3 regions of the Gelria sp. Kuro-4 genome follow, and region 1 is predicted to be linked to each of the others. Evidence: riboswitches for the same ligand, from Rfam matches in the RefSeq annotation. Region 1 holds a riboswitch; each other region holds the start of a gene.
The links. Region 1 has a riboswitch for lysine ahead of lysA (diaminopimelate decarboxylase). Riboswitches for the same ligand answer to the same signal wherever they lie in the genome.
Positions count from the first base shown of each region.

Region 2: linked by a shared signal. The riboswitch ahead of K5554_RS02840 ((2Fe-2S)-binding protein) and the one ahead of lysA (diaminopimelate decarboxylase) in region 1 are both predicted to bind lysine.
Region 3: linked by a shared signal. The riboswitch ahead of K5554_RS03850 (YfcC family protein) and the one ahead of lysA (diaminopimelate decarboxylase) in region 1 are both predicted to bind lysine.

Region 1 covers NZ_AP024619.1:2,089,452-2,099,435, forward strand. Annotated here, with positions in the region: gene K5554_RS10455 (ScpA family protein) at 1-711, opposite strand, end outside; gene trpS (tryptophan--tRNA ligase) at 722-1,711, opposite strand; gene K5554_RS10465 (site-2 protease family protein) at 1,746-2,390, opposite strand; gene lysA (diaminopimelate decarboxylase) at 2,558-3,898, opposite strand; lysine riboswitch at 4,003-4,186, opposite strand; gene K5554_RS10475 (acyl-CoA dehydratase activase) at 4,275-5,246, opposite strand; gene K5554_RS10480 (acyl-CoA dehydratase activase-related protein) at 5,224-6,342, opposite strand; gene K5554_RS10485 (acyl-CoA dehydratase activase-related protein) at 6,339-7,295, opposite strand; gene K5554_RS10490 (spore germination protein) at 7,312-8,778, opposite strand; gene spoVAE (stage V sporulation protein AE) at 8,790-9,140, opposite strand; gene spoVAD (stage V sporulation protein AD) at 9,165-9,984, opposite strand, start outside.
Region 2 covers NZ_AP024619.1:536,046-546,029, forward strand. Annotated here, with positions in the region: gene nuoE (NADH-quinone oxidoreductase subunit NuoE) at 1-86, opposite strand, end outside; gene K5554_RS02810 (ParA family protein) at 432-1,223, shown strand; gene K5554_RS02815 (ParB/RepB/Spo0J family partition protein) at 1,186-2,058, shown strand; gene K5554_RS02820 (DUF4446 family protein) at 2,098-2,604, shown strand; gene K5554_RS14380 (M23 family metallopeptidase) at 2,717-3,637, shown strand; gene K5554_RS02830 (polymer-forming cytoskeletal protein) at 3,731-4,156, shown strand; gene K5554_RS02835 (phosphoribosyltransferase) at 4,544-5,206, shown strand; lysine riboswitch at 5,292-5,477, shown strand; gene K5554_RS02840 ((2Fe-2S)-binding protein) at 5,601-5,918, shown strand; gene K5554_RS02845 (NAD(P)/FAD-dependent oxidoreductase) at 5,900-7,012, shown strand; gene K5554_RS02850 (4Fe-4S dicluster domain-containing protein) at 6,988-7,413, shown strand; gene K5554_RS02855 ((2Fe-2S)-binding protein) at 7,403-7,678, shown strand; gene K5554_RS02860 (FAD-binding oxidoreductase) at 7,675-8,877, shown strand; gene K5554_RS02865 (TRAP transporter large permease subunit) at 9,048-9,984, shown strand, end outside.
Region 3 covers NZ_AP024619.1:743,299-753,282, reverse strand. Annotated here, with positions in the region: gene K5554_RS03855 (M20 family metallopeptidase) at 5-1,189, opposite strand; gene K5554_RS03850 (YfcC family protein) at 1,258-2,676, opposite strand; lysine riboswitch at 2,755-2,940, opposite strand; gene K5554_RS03845 (amidohydrolase family protein) at 3,110-4,483, opposite strand; gene K5554_RS03840 (DMT family transporter) at 4,500-5,426, opposite strand; gene K5554_RS03835 (MFS transporter) at 5,465-6,850, opposite strand; gene K5554_RS03830 (transglycosylase domain-containing protein) at 6,996-9,050, shown strand; gene K5554_RS03825 (glycosyl hydrolase family 18 protein) at 9,270-9,984, shown strand, end outside.

The sequences.
Region 1 (9,984 bases):
CACGATGATTTCCCCGAACCGCTCCTTTTGCCAGACCCGCACCCGCTCGCGGTGCCAAAGCTCCAAGAGGGCCAGAAAAGCCGGCACTACGCGGCCCGGGCGCGCCCTCCGGCCCAGGTAACGCCGGAACTCCATCGTCGGCACCTGCCGCAGGCGCCTGAGGAGCCGCTTAAGCTCCTCCTGAACCGTGGGCGTATCAGGGATGATGGTGACCGGAGCCGGCGGCTTGAAGAGCGGGGCCACACGGGCCCAGGCGGCTGAAAGCACCTCCGGGTCAAGCTTCAGCTCCGGCCGCTCGGCCCGGGCCTCGCCCAGCTCCGCGGCGCCAAGGCCCGGTGAAGGGAAAAAGTTCGTCTCCTCACTCAGGCGGCGGGCCAGCTCCCGCGCTGCATCCCGGAAAGCCTTGTACTCACGCAGGTGGTCCACCAGCTGCTCAGGGCTTTCCTCTTCATCCTCCTCCGGCGGCGCTTCGGTCGCCGGCAGCAGCATGCGGGCCTTCAGCACCAGGAGGCGGGCCGCCATCACCAGAAACTCCCCGATGGCATCCAGGTCGGTCTGGCCGGCGGCCGCCTCCACGTACGCCAAATACTGGTCCACCACCGCAGCCAAGGAGATAGTGCAGATGTCAAGTTCCCGGGCTTCGATTAAGTGGCAGAGGAGGTCGAACGGCCCGCTGAAGTTCTCCAGCCTAACCTCGTACGCCACGGCCACGTACCTAAACCTAAAGGTCGCGCAGGTTCATGGCTTCCCGGGCTTCCTCGACGGTACGGGCCGCCACCAGGCGCGCCCGCCGTGCCCCTTCCCGGAGGATATCGCGCACGTCGTCCGGGTGAGCCGCAAGCTGCTGGCGCCGTTCATGAATGGGCGCCATCCGCTCGGCGATCACATCGGCCAGCCGCCGCTTGCATGCCACGCAGCCGATGCCGGCGCTCTTGCACTCCTTTGCCACCGCTTCGTGGGTGGCAGCGCTGAAGGCCTTGTAGAACTGGTAAGGGACGCAAACCTCCGGGTGCCCGGGATCGGTCTTTTTGATGCGCTCAGGGTCGGTGACCATCTGCGCCACCTTGGCGCGGATTTCCTCCGGCGAGTCCGACATGCGGATCTCGTTGCCGTAGCTCTTGCTCATCTTGCGGCCGTCGATACCGGGCAGCAACGCGAACTTGGTAAGCTTAGCCTGGGGCTCGGGAAAGACCTGTTTCTGGTAGAGGAAGTTGAAACGCCGGGCAATCTCCCGGGCGATCTCCAGGTGGGGCAGCTGGTCCTCACCCACCGGAACCGTGTCGGCCTTGTAAACAAGGATGTCGGCGGCCATCAGCACCGGATAACCCAAGAAACCGTAGGTGGCGATGTTGCGGCCTTCCAGCTGCTTGAGCTGTTCCTTGTACGTCGGCACCCGCTCGAGCCAGGAGAGCGGGGTGACCATGGAAAAGAGTAGGTGCAGTTCGCCATGTTCCTTCACGTTGGACTGAACAAATACGGTGCTCTTCTCCGGGTCAATCCCGGCGCTCAGCCAGTCGATGGCGATGTTCAGAATGTTATCCTGCAGCTCAGCTGTATCCTCATAGCCTGTCGTCAAGGCGTGCCAATCAACGATGGTGAAGTAACACTCGTAATCCTTTTGCAGCTCCACCATGTTGACCACAGAGCCCAGGTAATTGCCCAGGTGGAGTCGCCCCGTCGGGCGCATGCCGTTGAGAACACGACCTTTCATCCCTCTCATCCCTTCGCGTAGAGATTTGGCTGCTTCAAAAGCGCAGCAGGATACGATACAGGAAGCCAAACACAATAAGGTCGGTCACGCTGTACAAAACCTGGTACAACCAGGAGGCAAGCGGTAAGAGGATTATGCTGGTCAGGCCCAGGTAAAGGAGCACGATAAGGATTACCGGGCCGTACGGCTCCCAGCGCGCCAGCTCATAGGCTGTGCGGCGCGGCAGCAGCTCCGCCAGCACCTTTGAGCCGTCCAGAGGCGGAATCGGTATTAAGTTAAAGACAGCCAGAAAAATATTATACCACATGGCCAGCTCCACAATGCTGGCCAGGCCTTCGTTGAAGAGCAGCACCTGCAGCTTAAGGAGAATTAAGAGGACAAGCGCCGTCAGGACGTTGGCCCCCGCTCCAGCCAGGGAGACGAGGATCAGGCCGGCCCGGCGCGGCCGCAGGTAATTGGGGTTTATCGGAACCGGCTTGGCCCAGCCGAAGCGCACCAGCCAGAGCATTAAGAGCCCTAAAGGGTCCAGGTGAGCCAGCGGATTAAGCGTCAGCCGCCCGTAAGCGCGGGGCGTGGGATCACCCAGCGCATCCGCCACCTTCGCATGGGCATACTCATGTACCGTCAGCGCCAGCAGCAGGGCCGGAATGCGAAAGATCATGTCGCGGGCAAGCCACATACGTACCTTCCTTCCTCTTTGTCCCGCGGCCCGGCCGGTCCAGTCGCGCTTCATCGCCTGCGCGCCGGCGCCTTTCCCGGCGTGCCACTTAAGGGAAATTATAGCACAACCAAGGGGCGAAAAAAAGCCAGAACGGGGCCGGTCCCCGTCTGGCTTGCGCATTCGTTTCAGCGCACCGCCCGCAAAGACTCCTGCTCACGCCACGCGGCGGGAATGCGGTCGTTGCGCACCAGGTCCGCCAGGCTTTCCCGCTGGACCACCACAGAGGCCCGGCCATCGCGGACAAAGACCACCGCCGGGCGGGCCAGGCGGTTGTAGTTGCTGGCCATGGAATACTGATAGGCCCCGGCCGTAAAGACGGCGATGAGGTCGCCCGGCTCCAGCCGCGGCAGGTTAATGTCTTGGATGAGTACATCGCCCGACTCACAGCACTTGCCGGCAATGGTCACCACCTCGGCCGGCAGGTGATTCGCCTTGTTGGCCACCAGGGCGCTGTAGCGCGACCCATAGAGGGCCGGGCGCGGGTTATCGGCCATACCACCGTCCACGGCGACGTAGGTGCGCACGCCCGGGATTTCCTTGCGCGCCCCTACCCGGTAGACAGCAGTTCCCGCCGGGCCGACGATGGAACGGCCGGGCTCGAAGATCACCTTCGGCAGGGGAAAGCGCTTCTCCTGACAGTAAGCCTTGAGGGCCGCCGCGATGGTATCGATACAGGCGGCCGGGCTCACCGGGGCATCGTCGTCGCTGTAGTACACCCCCAGCCCTCCGCCCAGGTCCAATTCCTCGAAGGTAAGGCCGGTGAGGCGCCTCACTTCGCCAAGAAAATCGATCATCACCTGGGCCGCTTTAACGTAGCCATCAAGGGCAAAGATTTGCGAACCGATGTGACAGTGCAACCCTCTAAGATCCAGGCGGCTCTTCGTTAGAGCCTCCTCCACTGCCGTAAGCGCCTGACCGTTTTCCAGCGTAAAGCCGAATTTGGAATCCAGTTGGCCGGTCTGAACGTAAGCGTGGGTGTGCGCCTCAATCCCGGGCGAGACCCGGAGGAGAACACTCACCCGCTGGTGCAGCCGTGCCGCCACTTCTTCCAGGAGGTCGAGCTCGTAAAAGTTATCGACGATGATGCGCCCCACCCGCGCCCGCACTGCTTGCTCCAGCTCGGCCGGGCTCTTATTGTTGCCGTTGAAGTAAATGCGTCCCGCCGGAAAGCCCGCCGTCAGCGCCGTGTAGAGCTCGCCGCCGGAGACCACATCCAGGGCCAGTTCCTCTTCCTCGGCCAGGCGGCACATGGCCAGGGTGCAAAAGGCCTTGCAGGCGTAGGCCACCTCGGCCCGGGGGAAGTTCGCCTGCGCCGCCTTGCGCCAGCTGCGGCAGTTGGCGCGGATGAGCTCTTCATCCATGACATAAAGCGGGGTGCCGTACCGCGCTGCCAGGTCCGGTACAGGCACACCGCCGATCTCCAGATACCCTTGCCCGTTTATCCGGGCCGTCCCCATAAGCTTCATTACGTCCGCCTCCTCGCTTGTTTAACCCTCCGCTGGGGAGTAAAACTAAACGAGAAAGCGGCCTTTAGCGGAACGGGACACTCTCATCCCTGGCTACCCCCTTTCCGTGAGATAGCGCTCCACCGGCAGCCACGGTAAACCGCCGGTGACAGTCCCAGACTTGTTCAGCCTGGGCCCAGCCGGGAAGCCGGCGCCTCTTCCCTGCTTCGGCGACGGCCCCTTTCCCCCGCCTTCCTCGCTGCCCTGCTCGAGCGGGTTACTCTTGGCCCTCGCGCCTCTACCCCACCTCAGCCGAGATGAGGTGCTAAAAGTTTGCGCTTATCATAACACGCCCCTGTCCCCGCTGTCAACGCCGTGCGGCGCCGTAACATACATTTTACCTGCCGGCGGCCTCGCCGGTGAGGCTCCAGCGGCCGCAGCGGTCGCCCCAGCGCGCCAGCACCCGGTCGCCGGCACGAATCTCCACCACCTCGCACTGGTTGGCGCAGCCGCTGCAGGAGCGGCTGGCCACCTGAAAACGCCAGCGGCTCACGTCAAAGCCCTGGAAGCGGGAAGGGCTGCCGTCGGCCACGGCCCGGCGGGCCAGCTGGGCGGCCCCCAGCGCCCCCATGACCGCGTGGTGCGCCGGTACCGTGACCGCCCGGCCCAGCGCCTCTTCAAAGGCCCGGCGCATGCCCACATTGGCCGCCACGCCGCCCTGAAAAAGAATAGGGGAGCGGATTTCCTTCCCTTTAGCCACGTTGTTCAGGTAGTTGCGCACCAAGGCCTGGCAGAGCCCGGCCACGATATCCTCCACCGGGTGTCCCAGCTGTTGCTTGTGAATCATGTCCGACTCGGCAAAGACAGCGCAGCGGCCGGCGATCCGTACCGGGTTGGCGGCTTTCACGGCCAGGCCGCCGAACTCCTCGATGGGCACGCCCAGCCGGGCCGCCTGGCGGTCGAGAAAGGAACCCGTTCCGGCCGCGCAGACGGTATTCATGGCAAAGTCCACCACCACGCCGTGGCGGAGGATGATGATCTTGGAATCCTGGCCCCCGATCTCCAGCACCGTCTGCACGGCCGGGACCTGGCTCAAGGCGGCCACCGCATGAGCGGTGATCTCGTTTTTCACCGCATCGGCGCCCACCATGGCCGCCGCGAGCTGCCGCCCGCTGCCGGTGGTACCAACACCGGCGATGCTGAGGCGCGCAGGGATTTCCCGCTCCACGCAGGCCAGGCCCTCCTGCACGGCCCGGATGGGATTGCCGCGGGTCCTGAGGTAAAGGCTGGTGAGCACTTCCCCCCCTTCGTCTAAAAGTACCAGGTTGGTGCTCACCGAACCGACGTCAATGCCGAGATACGCCTGCAAACGCTGTTCCTCCTTCTTTCTGCCGGCGCCGGGCGCACAGGAGGTCGCAGAAGGCCTCCAGCCGGGTGCGCACCCCTACCTCACTGGCATGCTCATCCAGCATAAAGGTGAGGACAGGAATACCCACATCCCGGCTCACCTTGGGCAGGATGCTTTCCGCCACTATTTCCGGCATGCAGGTGAGCGGCGCCAGCTGAATAACCCCGTCAAAACCGGCGCGGGCGTAACGCACGGTCCAGCTGATGCTTTCCAGGCCGTGCCCGCCGACAAAGTGGCCCAGGTAGGGCGCAGCCAGGCGGTACTCTTCCCGGTCGTCCCTGAGGTGCAGGGAGTGTAGCACCAAGTTGGTTTTCACCCAGTCGCTGAGGTAGATGGAGCGCTCCACGATAGCGCCCATTTCCCCCAGCACGCGCTCCAACTCCAGGTTCACGGCCGGCTCCAGCACCGTGTAAATCTCGCCCACGATCCCGATGCGCAGCGGGGCCTCGCCTTCCCGGCGAGGCAGAGCCTTAAGGAGTACCTTCCCCCGGCGGGCCGCCTCCTCCACCTCCGGCACGCTGCCGGCTTCATCCACCTGGTCGAGAATCCTTTGCCACGCCCTGGTGGTGGCCCCGCGCTCACCTTCCTGCGCCCGCGCCCGATGCACCTCGTGTTCCAGTTCGTCCAGGACGGTCAGCTTGCGCCAGGCCAGCCGGCCGGCCCGCCAGATCTCCCGCAGGCCGGCCCCGCCGGTGATGTCGCGCAGGCCCTGCCAGAGTTCCCGCCAGTGGCCCTGCGGGGGCTCCAGCACCACCATGCGCAGATTTACTCCCAGGTCGCGCAAGATTTCCTGCTCCACCTGGGCGTAATAACCGAAGCGGCAGGGTCCCACCCCGCCGGCCATCACCACGGTATCCGCCCCTTTGCGGGCCGCCTCAAGGAAGTTGCCCACGTTCACCTTGAGCGGCAAACAGGCGAACTCCGGTGCATAGCGCGTCCCCAGGCTCAGCGTCTCCCGGCTGACCGGAGGAGGCACCACCACCTCCACCCCCAAGGCCGTAAAAAAAGCGCGCAGCGGGATATAGATGTGCCCCATATGAGGAAAAGTCACCTTCACGACGCGCCCCTCCATTCGATCATGTCCAGGAAAGCCTCCACGCGGGTCACCAAACCGCCTTCACCCGTGTGCTCATCCAGGGTTAAAAGGAGAAAGGGTAAGCGTCCCCGGCGGTGGGCGCGGCGTTCCAGGAGCTCGCCCACCAGGGAGTCGGGGCCGCAGCCGAAGGACACCACGTGGATGATGCCGGCGACACCGCCCCCGCGCAGGTAGTGGCCGCCTGCGCCTAGGATGAGCCGGCCCAGGCTCCAAAAGAGCGACTTGGGAAGCCGTGCCGCCTCGGCGGCGATGAGCCGGCTGGGCAGCATCTCCGCGGTAAGCACGCGGTAACCCCGGCGCTTAAGGCGCGCGATGAGTCCCATGTTGACAAACTCGTCGAAGACGTTGTAAGGGTGTCCCAGCACCAAGAGGGTGCCCTTAACCGGTGCGGCCGCTGCTTCCGGGGCCACGCCTTCCTCCTCCAGGGGTGCCCTCCCCTCACCCAGGCGCACCAGGTAACGCGCCTGTTCGCCGGCGGCCGCCCGCCAGGCGGCCCTGGCGTCCGCAACCGTAAAGCCCAGCACCCGGGCCGTATTAAGCAGGCTGTTCTCCCAGGCCCGGCGCCCCAGGCGGGCGTTCAACGTGGGCCCGAGCACCGGGGGGAGCTTCAGGCCGGCATGGCGCAGCATGTCCGGCAGGCCCATGAGCTTAGGACAGATGTAGGTTCCCGGCTCGGCGCTCACCAGCCGCGGCACGAAAAGATAATCCACCCGGGGAACCAGCTGGAGGGTGTGGCCGTAGAACACCTTCACCGGCAGGCAGGCCTCGGGGACGGCCGCCAGGACTCCCTGGTTGAGGATCTCCTTGGTGGTGGGCGGGGAGGTCACCACCTCCACACCCAGGCGCTGCCAAAAGGTCAGCCAGAGCGGGTGGTAGTGGTAGTAGAGCAGGGCGCGCGGTATGCCCAGCCGCATTCTCAGCTTCACCTCTTCACGTGTTATCAGCGCGGGGCGGGAGCCGGTCCGGGTCCTGGGGATGCAGGGCCCGCGGCCGGAACCTTTTCACGGGGATGGGGCGGCGCAATAAAATATCCCAGAGGGCCGCACCGTCCCAGGGCAGGAGCGGCCAGAGGTAGGGAACATTAAAGGATTTGGTAGCCGTAAGGAGGATAAAGAGTCCGATGAGACCGGCGGCCAGCCCCGTTCCTCCCCAGGCACCCACCAGTATGAGCAGTGCCAGCCGGCAGAGCCGGACGGCCATGCCGAACTCGTAGCTGGGGGTAGCGAACGTCCCCACCGCGGCGATGGCCATGTACACCACCACCTCGGGTATAACCAGCCCGACCTTGGACGCAAAGTCGCCGATCATAAAGGCGGCGATGATGCCGAGGGCGGTGGCCAGGGCGCTGGGCGTGTGAATGGCGGCCATGCGCACAAGATCAAGGCCTAGTTCCGCAAAGACAAACTGGAAGAAAAGGGGCACCTTCCCCAGCTTCTGCGGCCCGATAAACTTGAGGGCCGCAGGCACAACCTCGGGGTGGAGGGCAAAGAGCAGCCAGAGCGGGGTGACGATGAGCGACGCGGCCACGCCGAAGAAACGCACCCAGCGCAGGTACGCTCCCACCAGCGGGTTCTGCCGGAATTCCTCGGCGTGCTGCACATGGTGAAAGAGCGTGGCCGGGGCGATGATGGCGCTGGGTGAAGTGTCCACCAGGATCAGCACGTGTCCTTCAAGAATGTGCACGGCGGCCACGTCGGGACGTTCGGTGTAACGCACCTCGGGAAAAGGGTTCCAGGTGCCCAGGGTAAGAAATTCCTCAACCGATTTTTCCGCCATGGGCAGGCCATCGATATCGACGGCCTTGAGGCGCTCCTTAATGAGCTTAACCAGTCCCGGGTCCGCAATGTCTTTGATGTAGACGACGGCAATATCGGAGAGCGACCGCTTTCCTGCCTGCTGCAGCTCCACCCGGAGCTTGGGGTCACGAACGCGCCGGCGGATGAGAGCAGTATTGAAAACAAGCGTTTCGGTGAAACCGTCGCGCGAACCGCGCGTTACCCGTTCAATATCCGGCTCTTCCGGGCCGCGCGCCGGGTACTCGCGCGCGTCAATGACGATGGCCTCCCGCTGCCCATCGATAATGAGGGCCACGGGCCCGGCCAGTACCTGCTTGGGGATGTCCTCCAGGGAGTCAACGGTGTCAACCTCAATGTAACCGATGTACTGCGCCAGCAGTTTTTGGATGGGTTGCGGAGCGACCTTGTCGGGTGTAAGACCCTGCAGAATCTGCAGCAGCCGCAGCAGGACCTGGTCCTTGGCGAAGCCATCCACAAAGATCAGCGCCGCCTCCCGCCCGGCCACCGTCAAACGCCGGGAAACAATATCGAAGCTTTCCTCAAGGCCGAGTTCGGCCTCGAGATAAGCAAGGTTGTCCTCGAGCTTCCGGGCCAGCTCCACCCTCGTCCCCCCTAGCCCTTCGGGTTAAAGAGGAGCGCCATGGCAAAGCCGAAGAAAACCGCCGCTGCGATGCCCATACTGGTGTTCTTAAACACCCCGCTTAAGATCCCCACGGCACCCTTGGCATCGATTTCCTCAAACACCCCGCTCACAATGGAATAGCCGAAACCGGTGAGCGGAATGGTTGCTCCCGCTCCCCCCACCTGCACGAGCTTTTCGTAAATCCCCAGCCCGCTGAGCAGGGCGCCCAGGGAGACAAATAGAACCAGTACGTGGGCCGGCGTCAACGGTGTCAGGTCCATCAGGAGTTGGCCCACAGCGCAAATGGCTCCTCCCACCACAAAAGCCAGTAGGTACTGCACGGTACATGCCCCCTACCCTCGCACTTAGACTTTTTCCACGGATACAGCGTGGGCAATGCACGGTATGGATTCACCCTGCTGGTAAGAGGTGGGGCTGAGCAGCGCCCCGGTACTCACCAAAAGCACCTTGCGCCACTTGCCGCTCAGGAGCCCGCTGTAAAAGTAGCCGGAAAAAACCGCTCCCGAACAGGCGCACCCGCTCCCGCCGGCGTGCACATCCTGGTCCGGCCGGAAGATCAGCACCCCACAATCGGTATAATTGCGGCTGAGGTCATAGCCTGCTTCCGCCAGCATGTCCTCCGCCAGGGCCTTGCCCACGCTCCCCAGGTCGCCGGTGGCGATGACATCGTAATAATCCGGGGAGCGTCCCGTGTCCACAAAGTGCTGCTTGATGGTGGCCACCGCCGCAGGCGCCATGGCGGAACCCATATCGTTCACATCTTTGATACCCATGTCCACCACCTTGCCCGCTGTGGCACAGGTGAGGGCGGCACCGGAACCGCTTTCCCCGATGACGGCCGCCGCTGCTCCTGTTACCGTCCACTGCGCCGTGGGCTTGCGCTGTACCCCCAGCTCGGTGGGGAAGCGGTACTGCCGCTCTGCCGTCTGGTAATGCGAAGAAGCAGTGACCAGCGTCCGCGCGGCAAAGCCGCCGTCCAGGGTGATGCCAGCCAGGGAAAGGGCTTCGGCGAAGGTGGAGCAGGCTCCAAAGAGGCCGTAAAAAGGGACCGGTACGTCACGGGCGGCGAAGTTGGAGGCGATAATCTGGTTTAATAGATCGCCGCCGAACATGAAATCCAAATCGCCGTAAGCGAGGTTTGCCTTCTTGAGCGCCAACCCGATG
Region 2 (9,984 bases), 1.3 Mb from region 1:
TAGCTGTGGCGGGCCAGGATGGAATCCACCTCGGGGAACGAGGCGGGAGCAGGTTCCGCGGCCCGGGCAGCCGTGGATGGGGTCACGCAGGTCACTCCTCTCTCATGTGGTCGGCTGTACCGCGCTGGCCGTACCGCCGGGTGGGGGCATGCAGCAGCGGGAAGAAGGTGCCGGACCCGGCGGCTTAAACTTACACGGCAACGCGTGGCTTCGCTGGGGCGTCTCCCCTCGCTTCTTGCTGACGGCTTCATTATAACAGAAATAAGTGCAATTAGGCTAGAGATGATTGTTATAACGATAACAAAGATTGTGCATGGCCCGCGCTGGGTGAAGGAGCGGGATCTAAAAAGCGGGGCTGATTTTGGCGGGTGCGGCAGGAAGATCCAGGGGCGCGTGGAATTACTAAGCGAAGACGATTTGAGGTGAGCCTTATGGGTAGAGTGATCGCCGTGGCCAATCAAAAAGGCGGAGTGGGAAAAACCACCACGGCCGTCAATCTGGGTGCGGCCCTGGCCCAGGAGGGCCGGCGGGTGCTGCTTATTGACATCGATCCGCAGGGGAACGCCACGAGCGGGCTGGGCGTGGATAAGCGTCGGGTGGGCGCCTGCATTTACGAGGTGCTCCTGGGAACAAAGAGCATCCGGGCGGTGCGGGTGCCGACGCTGGTGCGCGGACTGGAGCTGGTGCCTTCGGCGGTGCAGCTGGCGGGGGCGGAGGTCGAGCTGGTAGGCATGGAGGCGCGCGAGCACCGGCTGCGGCTGGCTTTGAACGGGGAACGGGAGCGGTATGATTACATCTTTGTGGACTGCCCGCCCTCGCTGGGGCTCCTCACGGTGAATGCGCTCACGGCGGCGGATTCCGTACTGGTGCCCATCCAGTGTGAGTACTACGCCCTGGAAGGCCTGGGGCAGCTGATGGCTACGGTGCAGCTGGTGCAGAAGTCGCTTAACCCGGGGCTCGAGGTGGAGGGCGTGCTGTTGACCATGTTTGATGCCCGCACCAACCTGGCCATCCAGGTGGTGGATGAGGTTAAGAAATACTTCCGGGACAAGGTCTACCGAAGCATTGTGCCGCGGAACGTGCGCCTCTCGGAGGCGCCGAGCCACGGCAAGCCGGTGATGATGTACGACCGGCGCTCGCGGGGGGCCGAGGTGTACCAGGAACTGGCCAAGGAAGTGATGGAACGTGACGCAGAAAAAAGACGTCCGGCACGGGCTCGGTAGGGGCCTGGCGGCGCTTTTGCCGGCGGTGGAGGCGCAGGGGGACGAGCCGGTGCGCGAGGTGCCGGTTAAGGAGATCCGGCCGAACAGCTTTCAACCGCGGCGGGTTTTCGACGAGGAGAAGCTGGCGGAACTGGCCGAATCGGTGCGGGCGCACGGGGTGCTGCAGCCCGTGGTGGTGCGGGCGGTGATCGGCGGCTTTGAACTGGTGGCCGGCGAGCGGCGCTGGCGGGCGGCCCAGCTGGCCGGGCTGGAACGGGTACCGGTGGTGGTGCGGGAACTGAGCGACGCTGAAATGATGGAAATCGCGCTCATCGAAAACCTGCAGCGTGAGGATCTCAATCCCCTGGAGGAGGCCACGGCTTACCAGCGCCTGCTGCAGGAGTTCGGGCTGACGCAGGAGGAATTGGCGCGCCGGTTAGGCAAGAGCCGCTCCCACATCGCCAACATCATCCGCCTGCTCAACCTGCCGGCCGGCGTACAGGAGTATGTTTCACGTGGAACAATCAGCATGGGGCATGCACGTGCCCTCCTCGCACTGGAGGATGCTGAACTCCAAAACCAGGTCTGCCGCCAGGTGGTAACCAAGAACCTATCGGTGCGGGAGACGGAGAACCTGATCCGTTCCCTGCTGACGCGCAAAAAGCAGCAGAAAAAGAAAAAGCCCGCCGCCCTCGACCCCTGGATGGTGGAAGTGGAGACGAATCTCAAGCACGCCCTGGCGACCCAGGTGCGCATCAAACCCGGCCGCCGGGGAGGCCGCATCGAGATTGAATACTACTCGACCGAAGACCTGGAACGGCTCACCGGCCTCTTGGCGCGGGAGGCCGGCCTATAACCTCAGGCTGCAAGCTACAAAAGGAGCGAACCTTTCTCTATGGACAGCACTTACCTCTCTTCTCTGCTCGGCACGGGGGCCGTTCCCGTGCTCCTCGTCCTCCTCACGGCGGTTGCCATTCTGCTCATACTGGTGGTGTTGCTCTGGCTGCGGGTGGGGGTGCTTACCAGGCGTTACCGGGCTTTCATGGCGGGGAATGCCGCCGCCTCCCTCGAAGACCTCCTCAATGAAACCTTAAGCCGGGCGCGTGAGCAGAACGAGGCGCTGCGGGACCTGCGTTTCGCCTTGCGGGAACTGGAAACGGCACAACAACGCGCGGTACAGCACGTGGGGATCGTGCGGTTCAACGCGTTCCCCGATACGGGCAGCGATCTCAGCTTTGCCGTTGCCATCTTAGATGGGCACGGGGACGGCGTGGTACTGAGCAGCCTCTTCGGTCGCGATGAATCGCGGGTGTATGCCAAACCGGTCCAGGGCGGAAAGTCCACCTACCACCTCACCGCAGAAGAAGAACAGGCCATCGCTACTACGGCACAGGCACATTAAAAGGCCTGTACCCTTTTTATACTCCCATGAGCAGGAATTTCCAGCGAGGGCGGAGAATGATTAAACAAAGGGCAATCGAACATCAATAGCGCTTTTGCTTGAGGTGGTTCCATTGCGACTTCCGCACAATTTGGTCCGCCGGCGTCGCCCCGCACCGCCACCTCCCGCCTTCACCGTTATCATCGCGCCTCATTCCGGTGAGCAGTGCCGCAACCTGCGCATACCCACTGTGCTCCTGCGCCTGGGTGCCTTGTGCACCGTCCTGGCCGCCCTCAGCCTGGCCTGGTTGGGCTACGACTACCTGCGCCTGCGTTCGGCGGCGGCCGAAATAAACGCCCTGCGCAGCGTCAACCGCGAGCAGGCCCGCCAGCTGGAGGCATTGGCCGCGCGGGCGGCGGATGTGGAAGAGCGCCTGAATGAGCTCAACACGCTGGACAGCCAGGTGCGGGAGATGCTGGACCTGCCCCGGGGGCCTGAGGGAGCCGCGCAGCCGGCGAAGAGCGCACCGCGCGGGGGAGCGTCCCGCGGTGTGCACCCCGCGGATATCGACGCGGTGCTGGGCAGCGCAGCCGGGGCGCTGGAACCCACCCGGGCGCGCCTGGCGGATCTGAAGGCCAGGGTCGCCCAGTACCGGCAGCGTCTGGAACATGTACCAAACGCTTGGCCGGTACGCGGCTCGGTAACCTCCCGTTTCGGCCTCCGGCGCTCACCCTTCGGCCCGGGCGTAGAGTTCCACGAAGGCCTGGACATCGCCGCCCCGTACGGCGCACCGGTGCGGGCCACCGGCGCAGGCCGCGTGGTGTTCGCCGGGTGGAAGAGCGGTTACGGGCGCTTCGTCATCATCGATCACGGCTACGGCTACCAGACCGCTTACGGGCACAACTCCAAGCTCAATGTGCGCGCCGGTCAAACCGTAAAACGGGGCGAGGTCATCGCTTACGTGGGCAACACCGGGCGCAGCACCGGGCCGCACGTTCACTACGAGGTCATTTACCAGGGCCGCAAGGAAAACCCGCTGGACTTCCTGCTGTAACGGAAGACACCCTCTGCTCCCCGGCGCGGGAGGCCGGGGGCGGTGGTTCCGGCGCTTCCCCGGGCTGGAGGGCCGAAGGAGGATGCACGCTGCATGTTTGCTGTAAAAAAGAAGGACGAGATCAATTACGACCAGGTGGATACCATCCTGGGGCGGGGCACCGAGTTTAAAGGCAACATCACGGCGCACGGTACGCTGCGCATCGAGGGCCGGGTGGAAGGTGACATCGCCGTAAAGGGCGATGTCGTCATCAGCGAAAGCGGGCGCGCCACCGCCAACATCAAGGCCCGCCATGCGACCGTGGCCGGGGAGGTGGAGGGGGAACTCGACCTGGAGGGCCGCCTTGAAATCACGGCTACCGGCAAGGTGCGGGGCAAGATCCATGTGACCAACCTAGCGGTAAGCGATGGCGGGTTCTTTCTCGGCACCTGCGAGATGCGCGGGGCGGAAGAAGGCGCCCGCAAGAGCACGGCGGCGGCTCCCGAAATGGAGAACGCCTTCGCTAACGCCTCCTCTTAAGAGGGAAAGGCATCAGACCACGCGGCCCGAGCCCATGGCCCGTGAGGTGGAAGTTTCGCCTGCAGCGTAAGTTTGTCTTGACACGTGTGATCAACGGGGCAAAGAAACGGCCCCGTGGATGTCGCCTTCATAGTGGATTCTGCCGCCGGCCGCGGTCGCGCCCGGCGTTGAGGTCTTCACGGACCAGAAGGTGAAAGCGCCGGCGGAACGCCCCCTTCCCGTGGAAGCGGCAGGGGAACTTGGGGACAACGCCCGTTCCTGGTTGAAACCGAAGAGCATATCCCCGGCGGCGGCCGCGTGAGGGCCGCCGGCCGTACATAACGCGTTTTCTGTCCGCCCATACTGGTAAGGACGACGTACGAGCAGAACGACAGGTAGGGGTGGCTCATGTTCAGCGACCGCCGCGCAGCCGGCGAACAGCTGGCCGTCGCTCTCGCCGAGGTGGCGAAGCCGGATCCGCTCATCCTGGCCGTTCCACGGGGCGGGGTGCCGGTGGCCTTCCCCGTGTGGCGGCGCCTGGGCGGCGACCTCGACATCATCCAACCGCGCAAAATAGGCAGCCCCTTTAATCCCGAGCTGGCCATCGGCGCCGTGGCCCCCGACGGTACCGAGCTCAGGGACGCTGCCCTCATTGCCCGTCTGGGCGTCGGCGAGGATTACCTGCGGCGCGAAGCGGCGCGCCAGGCGGCCGAGGCTGCGCGCCGCCTGCGCTTTTACCGCGGTGACCGTCCCCCGCCCCGTGTCGGCGGCCGGCATGTCATCCTCGTGGATGACGGCGTGGCCACCGGGATCACAGACCTGTTGGCCTTGCGTCTTCTGCGCCGGGACGGGCCGGCCAGCCTTACTCTGGCCGTCCCCGTGGGCCCCGCCGAGAGCATTGCGCGCCTTCGGGCTGTGGCCGATGAGGTGCTCTGCCTCGAGGAGCCGCCCGCCTTTCAGGCTGTGGGGGAGTACTACGCCGCTTTCCCACCGGTAAGTGACGACGAGGTGATCCGTCTCCTTAAGGCCGCCTGGGAAGACCCCGGCTCGCTCCCCGGGAATCCCCCTTGACACCCCCGGATAATGAGCGGTAAGATATGAATTAAAAGAATAGTTGCCTCATCTCAGTCCTTGCTTGCGACGCGCTGTAGCGCTGAGGTGGGGTAGAGGCGCGGCAGGCCATGAGTAGCCGCCCAGAGCAGGGCAGCGGAGAAGGGCGGGGAAAGGGGCCGCCGCCGAAGCCGGGCGACCGCTCCAGGCGCCTGAGCTGGGTCGGCAGTTAAGAGCTGCCGGACTGTCACCTGCGGCCACCCCGGACCGCAGGTGGTGAGCTATCTCACAGCTGGGGAGGGAGAGATGGGCTCAAGCGCCTATACGGCCAGGCCTGTCTGCCTGGCTGTTTTTGCGTCTTTACGGCGGGAACCCCCCCGCGCGGAGCGCAGAAATGGTAAAGGGGGAGGAAGAGTTGCGCATAGAAGAACACCCCATCCTGGGCCCGCTGCCCGCGGCCCCGGTGGTTTGGATTGAGGTGGACGGCAAAAAGGTACCGGCCCGCGCCGGCGAACCCATCGCCGCCGCGCTTTTCGCCGCAGGCATCCGCGCCTTCCGCACCACCAAGCGGCGCGGCGAGCCGCGCGGCCCCTTCTGCGGCATCGGGCGCTGCACCGACTGCGTGATGACGGTGGACGGCGTCCCCAACGTCCGTACCTGCGTCACCCCGGTTCGGGCGGGCATGAAGGTGGAGACGCAAAGGGGGCTGGGGCAGTGGCCGGAGCGGAAGTGACGGAGGTGGCCGTGGTGGGCGGCGGGCCCGCCGGGCTGTCGGCGGCCCTGGCCGCCCGCCGAGCCGGAGCGGACGTGGTGCTTATCGACGAAAACGCCGTGCCCGGCGGGCAGCTGCGCAAACAGATCCATAAATTTTTCGGTTCCCGGGCGCACCATGCCGGGGTGCGCGGCTTCCGCATCGCGGCCGAGTTGGGGGCCGCCTGCAGGGCCCAGGGCGTGGCCTTGTGGATGGATACAGTGGCCTACGGCCTTTTTGACCACACCCTGGGCGTGGCCCGGGAGGGTACCACCTCCACCCTTACGGCGCGTTCCATTGTACTGGCCACCGGCGCCGGCGAAAACGCCCTGGCCTTTCCCGGCTGCACCCTGCCCGGGGTGATGGGCGCCGGGGCGGTGCAGACGTTCGTGAACCTCCACCGCGTGCTGCCGGGGCGGCGGGCGCTTATGGTGGGGGCCGGCAACGTCGGGCTGATCGTTTCTTACCAGCTCCTGCAGGCGGGGGCTGAGGTGCTGGGAGTGGTGGAGGCGGCGCCGCACATCGGCGGCTACGCCGTCCATGCGGCGAAGCTCCGGCGCGCGGGCGTTCCCATCTGGACGCGGCACACGGTGCTGGCTGCCGCCGGCGGCCGAGAGCTCGAGGCGGTCACCATTGCGGCCCTGGATGACAACGGGCGGCCGGTGCGGGGCAGCGAACAGACGTTTGCGGTGGACCTCATCTGCCTGGCGGTAGGCTTAACTCCGCTCACGGAGCTGGCGTGGCAGGCCGGGTGCCGCTTTGCATACTCCGGCCCCCTGGGCGGGCATGTACCGCTCCACAACGCCGACATGGAAACCACCGTACCCGGCCTCTTTGTCGCCGGGGATGCGGCCGGCGTAGAGGAGGCCTCCACGGCCCTGGAGGAGGGGTGCCTGGCCGGCCTGGCGGCGGCGGCCTTCGCCGGCCGGGGCGGCCCGGAGCTGGAAGCGGAAAAGGAAGCGGCGCGCCGCAGGCTCGAAGCCCTGCGCAGCGGGCCCTTCGGCGGCGGGCGCCGGCGCGCCCAGGAGGAAATCGTGAAAGGGTGGCTCAAATGCAGCGGCGGCCGGTGGCAGTGATCGAGTGTCCCGAGGAGATTCCCTGCAACCCTTGCGAGACGGCCTGTCCCCAGGGGGCCATCCAGGTGGGCGAGCCTATCACGGCCCGCCCGCGCCTGGACCCAGCCAAGTGCAGCGGCTGCGGCCTGTGCGTCGCCGCCTGCCCGGGCCTGGCCATTTTCCTGGTGAAGGAAGAGGGCGAGGCGGCCGAGGTGACCTTCCCCTACGAGTTCCTGCCGCTGCCTAAGGTGGGCGCTGTGGTGACCGCCGTAGACCGTGAAGGCAGGGCGGTGGCGGCCGCTCCCGTGACGGCGGTGCGCCAGGTGCGCACCTCGGACGGCACCTGGCTGGTTACCCTGGCCGTACCCAGTGCCCTGGCCGCGGAAGTGCGGGGGATGAGGAGGCTGAGCGATGAGAAATGACGACGATGTGATCATCTGCCGCTGCGAGGAGGTAACCAAGGGCGACATCCGGCGTGCCATCCGCGCCGGAGCGACCACGGTGAAAGCCATCAAAAAATTCACCCGGGCCGGCATGGGCCTCTGCCAGGGATGCACCTGCCGTCGCCTGATCATCCAGCTTCTCGCCCAGGAGACAGGCCAGAGCCCGGCCCAGATCCCCCCCGGCACTTACCGCCCGCCGACGCGCCCGCTGATGCTGGCCGGCCTGAAGGGGGAGAAGGCATGAAGGCTCCGGATGTGGTGGTGGTGGGCGGCGGCGTTATTGGCACCGCCGTCACCTACTACCTGGCCAAGCAGGGCGCGGATGTTCTTCTTGTGGAGCGGGCGGAACTGGGCGCCGAGACGTCTTCCGCCTGCGACGGCTTTGTGATCCTCCAGTCGAAAAGCCCGGGGGTACACCTGTCGCTGGCCCTGGCGTCCGCGGAGCTGTATCGGGGCCTGGCGGACGAGCTGGAGTGGGATATTGAGTACAACAACTGCGGCGGGCTCATCGTCATTGAGCGCGAAGAAGAACTTCCGGCCATGCGCACCTTTATGGCCAAGCAACAGGCCATCGGCTTGGACGTGCGCCTCCTTTCCGGCGACGAGGCCCGCCGCTTGGAACCCGCCCTGGCACCGCACATCGTGGGTGCCACCTACAGCCCCCAGGACAGCCAGGTGAATCCCTTGCAGGTGGTGCTGGGGTTCGCTCAGGCCGCAGCGCGGCTGGGGGCGACGCTGCGCCAGGGGACGCCGCTCGAGAGGCTGCGCCGCGCCGGCGGGCGCCTCAGCGCCGTGGTGGCGGGGGGAGAAGAGATCGCCGCGGGGGCGGTGGTGTTCGCCACGGGCGTTTTCACCCCGCAGCTCGTCGCCCCGCTCGGCTTGGAGCTGCCGCTGCGGCCGCGCCGCGGCCAGCTGGTGGTAACGGAGCCGGCTCCGCCCTTGGTGCACCACATTTTCCTCTGTGCCCGCTACATCGCCGCCAAGTACCACCCGGAGCTGCTGGCGGCGGCGGAGGACGAGGCGCTGCGCCTGGGGGTGGGGCTGGCCCTGGAGCAAACGCAGAGCGGGGGCTTTCTCATCGGCAGCACGCGGGAATTTGTGGATTGGGATAAGGGGACCACGCCGCTCGGCATCAGGGCAGTCGTCCGCCACGCCACCCGTATCATGCCGGCGCTGGCGAGGCTCCACGCCGTCCGCACTTTTGCCGGGCTCCGCCCGTACACCCCCGACGGCCTGCCCTTCCTCGGCAAAGCGCCGGGGTGGGAGAATCTCTACATTGCGGCGGGGCACGAGGGTGACGGGATCGCCCTGGCCCCCATCACCGGCCGGCTGCTGGCGGAGCTCATCCTCAGCGGCCGAACGTCGTTTCCCCTGGCCGAGTTCGCCGTGGACCGCTTTGCCCGCGGCAAAGACCAGGGCGGGCAGCTGAAGGTCACGCCTTGAGCACCCAGCCGACGAAAGAAGATACTCTTTCGGCGCCGGTGATGCAGCGAAAGTTGTATCGCCCGTCGTTCGCGATCGGGGTCGGATCTCGCGCCCGACGGGAGAACCCTTTGTGCCGCCCGCACTTTTTATTCAAACGAGACCTGCAGTGGCGAGGAGGTGGTTGGCCCGTGTTGAGCGTCCTCATCCCGGTGGCGGCCCTGTTCCTGATTATCCTGATACCCCTTCCCAAAATCGGCGGGGAAGTGCGCCTGGGGCTTCTCACCGCCGCCTTCCTGGCTTTCCTCTTCGGCGGCGTGGCCCCGGGCGCGGCCCTCCTGGCGGCCATCGACGGCATCGACCGCATCGCCTGGGTGATCGGCCTTTCCATCTTCGGGAGCATTTATGCCCAGTCCCAGGTTAGCCTCGGCACCATGGACACTGTGCTCAACACCTTCCGCGCCCTCTTCGGCCGCTCGCCCAAGGGGCTCATCGCGGCGGTGCTCCTCACCCTGGTGCTGGCGGGGTCCCTCCTGGGTGACGCCATCGCCGCCGTCACGGTCATCGGGGTGCTGGTGGTGCTCTCCCTGGCGGAGCTGGGCCTCAGCCCCGAGGAGACAAGTGTCATCATCCTCCTGGGCGGTATCCTCGGTTCCATCATGCCGCCCATCACCCAGGCCTTCTTTCTAGCCGCCGGCCTGGTAGGTACGCCGGTCGACCCGGTGGTGAACACCGGCTACGTAACCGTGAGCCTCGGCGTCATCGTGGGCCTCTTCACCGTCTGGCGCTACGTGCGCATCAAAGAATTGCCCGCCGAGCTTATCCCGGACCGGACGGCCGGCCGGATTCTGGCGCAGGAATGGCTGCGCCTTTTGCCCCTCGCCGTCCTGGCGGGCATTGTCGTGCTGCGGTCCGGCTTCAAGGTGGAACTGCTTAAGGTGCTGGACCCGCTGCTTCCTTTCGCGGGAGTCCCCATCGCCAAGGCTCTGACCAACCGCATCATCCAGGCCATCATCGTGGCCACCCTGGTGGCCTTCACCTTCCGGCGCGTGCGCCGCGACGCGGGGACCATCTTCCGCAAGGGTCTGGCCGCCGTCTCTAAAACCGTACAGATCCAGCTCTGCGCCG
Region 3 (9,984 bases), 1.3 Mb from region 1:
GTTCTTACTGGCTGTCGGCAGCGGCAAACTCGGCCCGCACCGCCTGCCGCAGCTCCGCGTCGAGAAGAACATCGAGCGCGGTGGCGGCCAGGGCCTTGGCCCCCAGCACCATCGCGCGCAGGCCGCCTTCGCTGCCGGCGGCGGCGGCGAATTCGCGGGTGTGCGAGACAAGGGTCGCGGTGCCTATAGAAATATACGGATGAACGGCCGGCACCACGTGGCTCACGTTGCCCATGTCCAGCGAGCCCAAACCCTCACCGCAGGGTACCACCTCTTCCCCCAGCGCCGTCAGGTTGGCCTGCATGGCGCCCGCCAGGGCCGCGTTGTTGCGCATTTCGTCGAAGGAGTACTCGAAGTTGTTCACGGTAAGCTCCGCCCCGGTGGCCAGCGCCCCGGCGCGGGCGCAGTTCACCACCCGGCCCGCCACCTCATCCAGGTATTTGCGGCGCGCGGCCCGCACGTAAAAGCGCGCTACGGCCTCCTCGGGGACAATGTTGGGGGCCTCGCCGCCCCTGGTAATGATACCGTGGATGCGCACATCGGGGCGCACATGCTGGCGGAGCGCGTTCACCGCGTTGAAGGTGAGGATGACCGCATCCAGGGCGTTGATCCCCTCGTGCGGCGCGGAGGCGGCATGCGCCGCCCGCCCGCGGAAGCGGAACTCCAGGGCGTCCATGGCCAGCGAGGGGGCGGTGAGCACGGTGCGGCCGGAGGGGTGGATCATCATGGCGGCATCGATGTCGCGGAAGGCCCCGCCGGCGGCCAGGGGCACCTTGGCGCCGTTCGTCTCCTCGGCCGGGGTACCGAAAACGTGGATGCCGCCCGGCAGAGCCGCAAGAAGCGGCGCCAGCGCCAGGGCCGCGCCCAGCGCCGCCGTGCCGATGATGTTGTGGCCGCAGGCGTGGCCCAGGCCCGGCAGGGCATCGTACTCCGCCAGGAAGGCCACCGCCGGGCGCGCCGCCCGGCCGGCCAGCACCGCGTGGAAGGCGGTGGGGATGCCGAAATACCCCCGTTCCACTGCGAAGCCGGCCGCCGCAAGTTCCCGCGACAGAAGGTCGAGGGCGAAGAACTCCTCCCCGCCCAGCTCCGGGTGGGCATGGATGGCAAGGCAGATCTCTGCCAGGCGCGGCTTCAGCCGCTCTACCTCCCCCCAGGCTTTTTGCTTGAGGGTGCGCAAGTCATTCTCCATTCTGCGACCTCCCGCTCCCGCGTTGCAGTTTTGAGAAAAACAGTGGAAAGTTGATACCTGACCCCGGGTTAGAAGGGGCCGTAGTGGGTAAGCTGGGCGATGGTCATGAAGGTCAGCCCGATGACGTACTGCATAGCGATGAGGGGGGCGACCCAGCGCAGCCACTTGGGCCAGGTAACACCGGCCAGGGCGAGGCCGGCCATGAAGTAGCCCGAGGTGGGGCTGTAGATGTTGGAGATGCCGTCGCCGAACTGGAGCGCCAGCACGGCGGTCTGGCGGGTGACCCCCACCAGGTCGGCCAGGGGCGCCATGATGGGCATGGACACGGCCGCCTGGCCGCTCCCCGAGGGTACCACGAAGTCCAGCACGCACTGGACGCCGTACATCCCCCAGGCGGTGAGGAGGCTGGGCAGACCGCTGATGGCGGTGGCCATGCCGTGGAGCAGGGTGTCCATGATGTGGCCGTCGGAGAGCACCACGAGCAGCGAGCGCGCCAGGCCCACGAGGAGGGCGCCGTAGGTCAGTTCTTTGGCGCCCTTGACGAATTCCTCCGCGATCTGGTCCGGACTGAGGCGTCCCGCCAGCCCGCCGAGGACGCCCATGGCCAGGAACAGCCCTGAGATCTGGGTGATATACCAGCCGAGCTCCACCACGCCGTAGACCAACGTCACCACCGAGGCCAGCAGCACCAGGAGCACCAACGAGTGCTGCGGCTTGAATTCCCGCACTTTATCCAGGCCCAGGTCCTGCTCTTTGGCGCGGTCTTCAGCGTAAGTGGAACTGAGGGTTGGGTTCGCCTTCACCCGGCCGGCGTACCAAAAGATGTAGCCCGCCGTCACCAGGACGAAACTAGCATACGCGGCCAGGCGCAGGCCCATACCCGAAAAGAGCGGCAGCTGGGCGATGCCCTGCGCCACGCCGACGGTGAAGGGGTTCATGAAGGCGGCGGAAAAACCGGCGTTGGCCCCGGCCAGCACGATGCCCGCCGCCGTCACCGAATCGAAGCCCAGGGCCAGCATCAGGGGCACAATGATCGGAATGAAAGCCAGGGTCTCCTCCGCCATGCCGAATATGGCCCCGCCGAGCGAAAAGAGGAGGACGAGGACGGGGATGGCCAGTCGCTCGTTGCCCTTGAGGGCGCGCGCCGCCGCTTCAATCCCGGCCTCGATGGCTCCGGTGGCATTGATGACGGAAAAAGAAGCCCCAACCACAAAAATAAAGAAGATGATATCCGCCGACTGCACCATGCCTTTGTGCACGGCTTGGAAGAGGCCGAAGAAGCCCACCGGGGCCCGCTCCACCACATGGAAAGAGTTCGGGTCGACCACCATGCGCCCGCGGGGGCCTTCCACCTGGTCGTAAGCTCCAGGGGTGACCACCCAGGTGGCTACGGCGGCGATGATGAGGATGGCAAAAAGCAGGACGTAAACGTGTGGGACATGGAGACGCCGGCGCCGCCGGGTCTGTCCCGTGCTATCGTTAGCCACGGCTTGTCCTCCTTCTGAAAAATAATAAGCAGCCTCGATGGCTGCAGGATAAACTGCTTCCACCCCTCCTTCCCCTTGCGGTGAGATAGCTCATCGCCGGCGGCTGGGGGACGCCTCCGGCGACAGTCCGGCGGGTCTTTCCCGCCGGCCCAGCTCGGGTGCCCGGCGCCGGCCCCCGGCTTCGGCGGCGGCCCCTTTCCCCGTCCCTCCTCGCTGCCCTGCTCTGGACGGCTACTCTTGACCAACCGCGCCTCTACCTCACCCCAGCGAAAGGCTGAGATGAGGCCCATATTGAGATTGAGCAAATCTTCACGGTGATGATACCACGCCCCCGCCCCCCTGTCAACCGCCTTCCCCGGGGTCAGGTATCAACTTATCAAAGTTTTTCTCAATACTGCGAAGGAGCGCCGCTGCCGGCGCATCGCCGGCCTGCTCACTGCTGCGGCGCGCGCAAGATGTGGCCGGGACGCGCGCCGGTGAGCCGGCCTTTTTCCACCACCGCCCGGCCGTTCACCAGGACCAGCTCGATGCCCTCCGGCGCGCGCGCCGGTTCGGCAAAGGTGGCCCGGTCCGCGAGCACCGCCGGGTCGAAGAGGACCAGGTCCGCCCAGGCGCCTTCCGTAAGGCGCCCGCGGTCCGTAAGGCCCAGGCGCCGAGCCGGGCCCAGGGTCATCTTATACAGGGCGTCGGCAAACGCCATTTTCCCTGCCCGCACGAAGCGCCCCAGCACGCGTGGGAAGGTGCCGGCGCTGCGCGGGTGGCCCTGCCCGCCGCGCAGCAGGGTATCGCTGCCCACCAGGACCAGCGGGTGCTTAAGGGCCAGGAGCACCTCATCGGCCCGCAACACGAAGGCCACCACCAGGGTCTCCGGGGCTTCCCGGCGCAGCTTTGCAAACAGGGCACGGTCACAGCGCCGCCCGGCGTAGGGCCCCTCCGCTACCTGAATGGCGCTGTAGTCGGCGCCCCAGCGGGCCAGGCAATCGCCGTCAAAGCCGGCCGCACCGATGAAGGTGCAGAAGGCGGCGTAAGGGTAGCAGTCGGCCAGCACGCGCTCGCCGCGGGCGGCCGCCGCTGCGATGAGTTCCAGCGCCGCCGGCATCATGCCGAAGGCGGCGCAGCTTCCGAGGTGGGAGATTTGAAAGGGCAGGCCCGTCGCCCGGCCCAGGTAGATCATCTCTTCGATGGAAGGGAGCGCCCGGTCGGCGTCGGAGCGAAAGTGCGCCGCCAAGAGGCGCGCTGGAAACTCGGTGGCCACCCGGGCCAGGGCGAGCAGCTCGTCGGTGGGTGCGCCCGGGGTGTACTCGATGCCAAAAGAGATGCCGACGGCCCCCGCCGCCAGCGCCGCCCGCGCCGCCTCGCGCAGGCGGGCGACTTCGCCCGCCGCAGCGGGCCGGTACTCGTCGCCGATGCCCAGCTCGTGGCGCAGCGCCGTATAACCGACGAAGGTGGCGTAGTTCACCAGGCTGCCTTGGCGCTCGAGCTGCGTAAGGTAAGTCCCGGTGTGGCCCGTGCCCAGGCCGCAGTTGCCGCCGACGGAGGTGGTAACCCCCATGCGCGCCTGGCAGGCGGCCACCTCTGAGCCGATGACCGCCGACGCCCCCTCGCCGCTCAGGGGATCCTCGTGCATGTGAAGGTCGATGAAGCCGGGCGCCAGCGTGAGCCCCCGCCCGTCGATAACGCGCCGGGCGGCCGGGACGCTCCTGCCGAGGGCGGCGATGCGCCCGCCAGCGATGCCCACCGCACCCACCCCGCTGAGCTCACCCGCCGGGTCGGCGAAGACCACGTTTTCAATGGCTAAATCCAGCATATCTGCACCTCCATGGTTACGCATCGACTGCGGCGCGTTTTTCCCCGGCACTGCCAGGTGCCCGCGTCACCAGCACCACGCCGGCGATGATGAAGAGCCCTCCGCCCAGGGTAGCGAGGTTCACCTGTTCGCCCAGCATGAGCGCCGAGAGGGCAAAGGACACCAGCGGCTGTAGGTACTGGAAGACGGCTACGCGGCTGGCCTCCACCTGGGAGAGCCCCCAGTACCAGAAGTAGTAGCCCCCTACGGAGCAGAAAGCCCCCAAGAAGGCCACGGCCAGCCAGCCGCCCGCTGTGAGGCGCGCTGCGGCCGGCAGCACCCCCAACGGAAGGGCCGCCGGATAGAACCAGAGCGTGCCCAGGAGGGTGATGTAAAAGGTGGTGATAAGCGGCGAGTAGCGGCGCATCATCTGTTTGCCCAGGATGGAAAAAAGCGCCCAGCAGAAGGCGTTGAGGACCATGAGCAGGTCCCCGGCCAGGCCGGCGCTGCCGAAGGAGAAGCGGAATGTGCCCCGGCTGATCACCGCAGCCACGCCGCCCATGGCCACGGCGATCCCCGCGATTTTCCGCGCGGTAAGGCGTTCACCCAACCAGAGGGCCGAAAGCACGGCCACAAAAAGCGGCGCAATGCCGATGAGGATCCCGGCATTGGAGGCCGTGGTAAGGCTGACGGCGGTGTACTGCACCATGAAGTAGGTGGTGACGCCGAGGAGGGCCAGAACGTTGAACATGATAAAGTCGCGCCCCGCCGGGCGCGGCAACCTCTCCCCCGTTCGCCGCAGGCCCAGCCCCATCACCGGCAAAAAGAGCAGGCTCGCCAGGGTGAAGCGCAGGGTGGCGAGGTTGATGGGGCTGATCTCCGCCAGGGCCAGTTTCGCCACGGGGAAAGAACCACCCCACACGGTGATGACGAAAAGAAGCGCCAGAACCACCTTGAGCGGCATAGGGCTCATAACCCCCTTCCCAGAGTTGGACCATGCTTTCAGGCCGTGGCGCCGGGCGGTGCCGGCGGCCGGCAGGCAGATTCTTGTAAAGGCAGGGCCGGCGCAATGTTCTCGGCCCGCGTCTCCGGCAGGCGTAAGGCGGCCGCGCACGCCGCCGTCACAGCCACCAGGCAAAGCAGGAAGCCCCAGCGAAAACCGGCCAGCGGGTAGAGGCGCACGCCGTTCGCCAGCTCCCCCTCCCAGGTGGCATCGAGAATGAGCCCCACCAGCGGCTGCAGGACTGCGGCGCCGAGAAACGAGCCGGTGTTGATGGTCCCAGTGGAGACCCCGGCGATGGCGTGCGGGCTTACTTCCTTGGCCACGCACATCACCAGCAGGTAGCCGCCCGAGCTCAGCCCGAGGAGGAAAAAGAGCACGCGCAGCAGCGGCAGGGGAAGCGGGCCCGGCCAGGCAACGAGCAGGGTCCACAGCGCCACCGTCAGGAGGGTGAAGCCGAGGAGCGGGGCCTTGCGGCGCCGCAGGCCATCGGAGATGATCCCCGTGAGGGGTCCCGCCAGCATCACGCCGACGGCCGTGCCCAGGGTATAAAGCGCCGCCTCGCCCCGGCTGAGGCTGTAAACCTGCATGAGGTAAGGTACGCCCCACATGGCGGAGATAACCATGAGCGAGCCGTTGAGACCAAAGGCGGCAATGAAAAGCGGCAGGGTGTACGGGCTTCTCCGCACGTAGCCCAGCGCCCGCATCAGGGAGATGCGGCCCCCCGGTGCCGTCGCCGGCGGGCGCCGCCCTGTTTCTCTGGCCTCGAGCTGGGCGATGGAAGGCAGGCCCATGTCCTGGGGCCGGTTGCGCACCACCAGCCAGCAGCCCGCCGCCACCAGGCTTCCCAGGACACCCACCGCCACAAAGGAGCTACGCCAGCCGATGGCCGCCACCGAGAGGGCCAGCGGCGCGGCCGCCAGGGCGTTACCGCTGTTGCCCACCAGGGAGGTGAGGCCGGTGATGGTGGCAAACTCGCGCGGCCGGAACCACTCGGTTTGAATCTTAAGAAGTGAAATGAAGACCACGGAAACGCCCAGGCCGACGAGGAACCGCCCCGCGAGGGCCACGCCCAGGTGCGGCGCCAGGCCGAACACAATGGAGCCTATCCCCGCCACCAGGGTACCGGCGCTGGCGGTGAGCCGGGGGCCCAACGTATCGGCCAGGGCGCCGCTGGGGATTTGCATCACGGTGTAGACATAAAAGTACACGGCCCCGAGATTCCCCAGGGCGGCGGCGCCGAGGTGGAACTCGGCCATCAGCTGATCGGCCACCACCGCCAGGGCGATGCGGTGAAAGAAAACAATAAGAAAGGAAAAAGCCAGCATCCCCCAGACCAGCCAGCGCCGGCGGAGGAGCCGCGCCTCCAAAGCCGTCCGGTTAACCATCGCTTCCCTTCTTTGCTTCGTTTTTTGCCGCACACGGTTTCTAATTTTCTTCGCCGGCCGGCGCCCATCTCCTGCCTGGTTCTGCTGTATAGGTTTTCCAGCAGAGGCAATACTAAGAAAAGATGAAGGAAAAGGGTTGATCCTTGTGCCCAAGCATGTACGAAGAACCAGCGTCACCCTGGTTAAGCTGGCGCTGGCCGCCGTTCTTGTCCTGGCGCTGGCGTTCGGCGCCTACGTCCTCTTTACTCCCCTACCGCAGGCGGCCGTCCCGCTGGCCAGCCGCTTGTTCGACATCCAGGGGCAGCAGGTGGCCAGCCTTTATACCCAGAACCGGGTGGACGTCCCGCTTACCGACATCGCACCGGATTTAAGGAACGCCGTCGTGGCGATAGAGGATTACCGTTTCTACGAACACTTCGGCGTAGACCCGGTAGCCGTCGCGCGCGCAGCCGTGCGCAACCTCAGGGCCGGGCGCGTGGTGGAAGGCGGCAGCACCATTACCCAGCAGCTGGCGAAAAACCTCTACCTGACGCCCGAGCGCACCTTCGAGCGCAAAATCCGCGAGCTGCTCTTAACCTTAAAGCTGGAGGCCCGCTACTCCAAAGAGCAGATCCTGCGCCTCTACCTCAATACCATTTATTTCGGCCACGGGGCTTACGGTGCCGAGGTGGCCGCCCAAACCTACTTCGGCAAGCACGCCCGCGACCTGACCCTGGGCGAGGCGGCGCTCCTGGCCGGCCTGCCCCGCAGCCCGGCCCGCTACTCGCCGTATATCGACCCGTCGGCCGCGCTGAAGCGCCGCAAGGTGGTACTGGAGCGCATGGCGGAGCTGGGTTACATCAGCGCCGAGCAGGCCCGGGCGGCGGAAAACGAGCCGCTCAGGCTTGTGGGGCTGAAGGCGCGTACCGGGCGGGCACCCTATTTTGTGGATTACGTGGTGCGGCAGCTGGAGCCGCGCTACGGCGCGGACGTTCTCAACAAGGGCGGTCTTAACATCTACACCACCCTGGACCTTACTGTGCAGGGAGCGGCCGAGGCCGCCTTCCGCCAGGGGCTGCCCGTCTCCTTCCGCGACGCGCGGGGCGTAACGCAGCCGCAGGGGGCGCTGGTGGCGCTGGACCCGAGGAGCGGCGCGATACGCGCGCTGATCGGCGGGCGGGACTTCAGCGAGACCCAGCTCAACCGGGCTGTGGCCCCGCGCCAGCCGGGCTCAGCCTTTAAGCCTTTTGTCTACCTGGCGGCGATGGAAAACGGCTACACAGCGGCCAGCACCTTCATGTGCGAACCCATCGCCCTGCCGGTGCCCGGCCAGCCGCCCTGGACGCCCACCGATTACGGCAGCCAGGACTACCACTTCCGCCCGCTGACGTTGCGCGAGGCGCTCACCATCTCGGACAACGTGGTCTCGGCACGGCTCAACTACGAGCTGGGCCCCGCTAAAGGGGTGGCGGTGGCCCACGACCTGGGTATTACAAGTCCCCTCACCCCGCACCTTTCCTCCGTGCTGGGGACCAACGAGGTGACCCCGCTGGAGATGGCGGCCGCCTTCTGCGCCTTCGCCAACGGGGGCAGGCGCGTGGAGCCGCTGGCGGTGCTGCGCGTGGAGGACCGCTACGGGCGGGTGCTGGAGGAAAACCGTCCCCGCCTGCAGCAAGCGGCCGATGCGCGGGCGGTGTACATTGTCACCAATATAATGGAAGACGTTACCCGCCCGGGCGGCACCGGCAGCGCGGTCGGCCGGCTTCTTAACCGCCCGGTGGCCGGGAAAACGGGTACCAGCCTGGGAAATGCCTGGTTCATCGGCCTCACCCCCGACCTGGTGGCGGCGGTGTACGTGGGCAACGATGAGCCGGCTCATGATATTTACGGCACCGGCGGCGGTCTGGCCGCACCAATTTTTGCCACTTTCCTGACGGCGGCCCTGGCGAGCACCCCGCCCCACGAGTTTACCCGGCCGGCCGGCATTGTGGAAGCGGAGATCTGCACCGAATCGGGCCTTCTGGCCACCCAGTGGTGCCCGGCGGAAACGGTGCGGCGCGAGATTTTCATCCAGGGGACCCAACCCTGGCAGCCCTGCAACATCCATACGCCCTGGAGCAACTGGCAGCTCCCCTGGCCCTTTGGGGGCACGCCGCCCGGGCCGGGCGCGCCGTCCCCTCCGCCGCCGGCGACACCCGGGCCGGCCCCGGCCACACCTTAGCCCCTGCTGTTCGGCGGGCCGGCAACCTTTCCTCCCGTTACCATGCATGTCACAAATTGCGCCAGCTGGCAGATACAGTTCCAGCTGGCGCTATCTTTTCCTCTCAGGACAGGCTGCGCCCTTTTCACCGGCATGACACCGGCGCGGGTAACAGGTTATAATGGCCACGACCACGTGGCCTGTCCGCTAAGAACCGAAAACACACCGAGGAGGAATAGAATGAGAAAAAACATACTGGTGCTTATGGCCGTCCTCACCGTTCTCACGGCGGCCCTGCCGGCGCAGGCCGCCCCGCTCGGCAACCGGCTGCTCTACTTTGGCCTGACGGGCGCTGACGTGGCCGAACTGCAGGCCGGCCTAAGCCGGCTGGGCTACAACGTGGGCCCCGTGGACGGCGACTTCGGTTACCAAACCGAGCAGGCGCTCCGCCAGTTCCAAGCCCGCGCGGGGCTGATCGTCGACGGCGTGGCCGGCCCGGCGACGTTCACCGCGCTCCAGAAGGCGCTCAGCAACACCTCGCGTTCCGGAGCGGGCTTCGTGCGGTACATAGTCCAGCCGGGGGATTCGCTGTACTACATCGCCCAGCGTTACGGCACCACCGTTGCAGCCATCTCCCAGGCCAACGGGCTGACGTCGGAGTGGATTTACCCGGGCCAGGCGCTGGCCGTCCCGCGCGCCTTCCCGCCCGCGCCGCCGGCGGAGACGCCGCCGCCCCCGGCACCCAGGCAGAGCCTCGAGGTGGTGGGTTACTATGTGGAGTATTACGAAGGCGACGACCTGTCGTTCCAGTCCTTGGCCGCTCACCGGGATGCCATCTCCACCCTGGCGGCGTTCAGCTACAGCGTGAACTGGGACGGCAGCGTGAGCGGCCGGCCCTTCACGAGGCTCATGGAGACCTGCAAGCAGGCCGGAAAACCTGTGCTGGCGCTGGTGC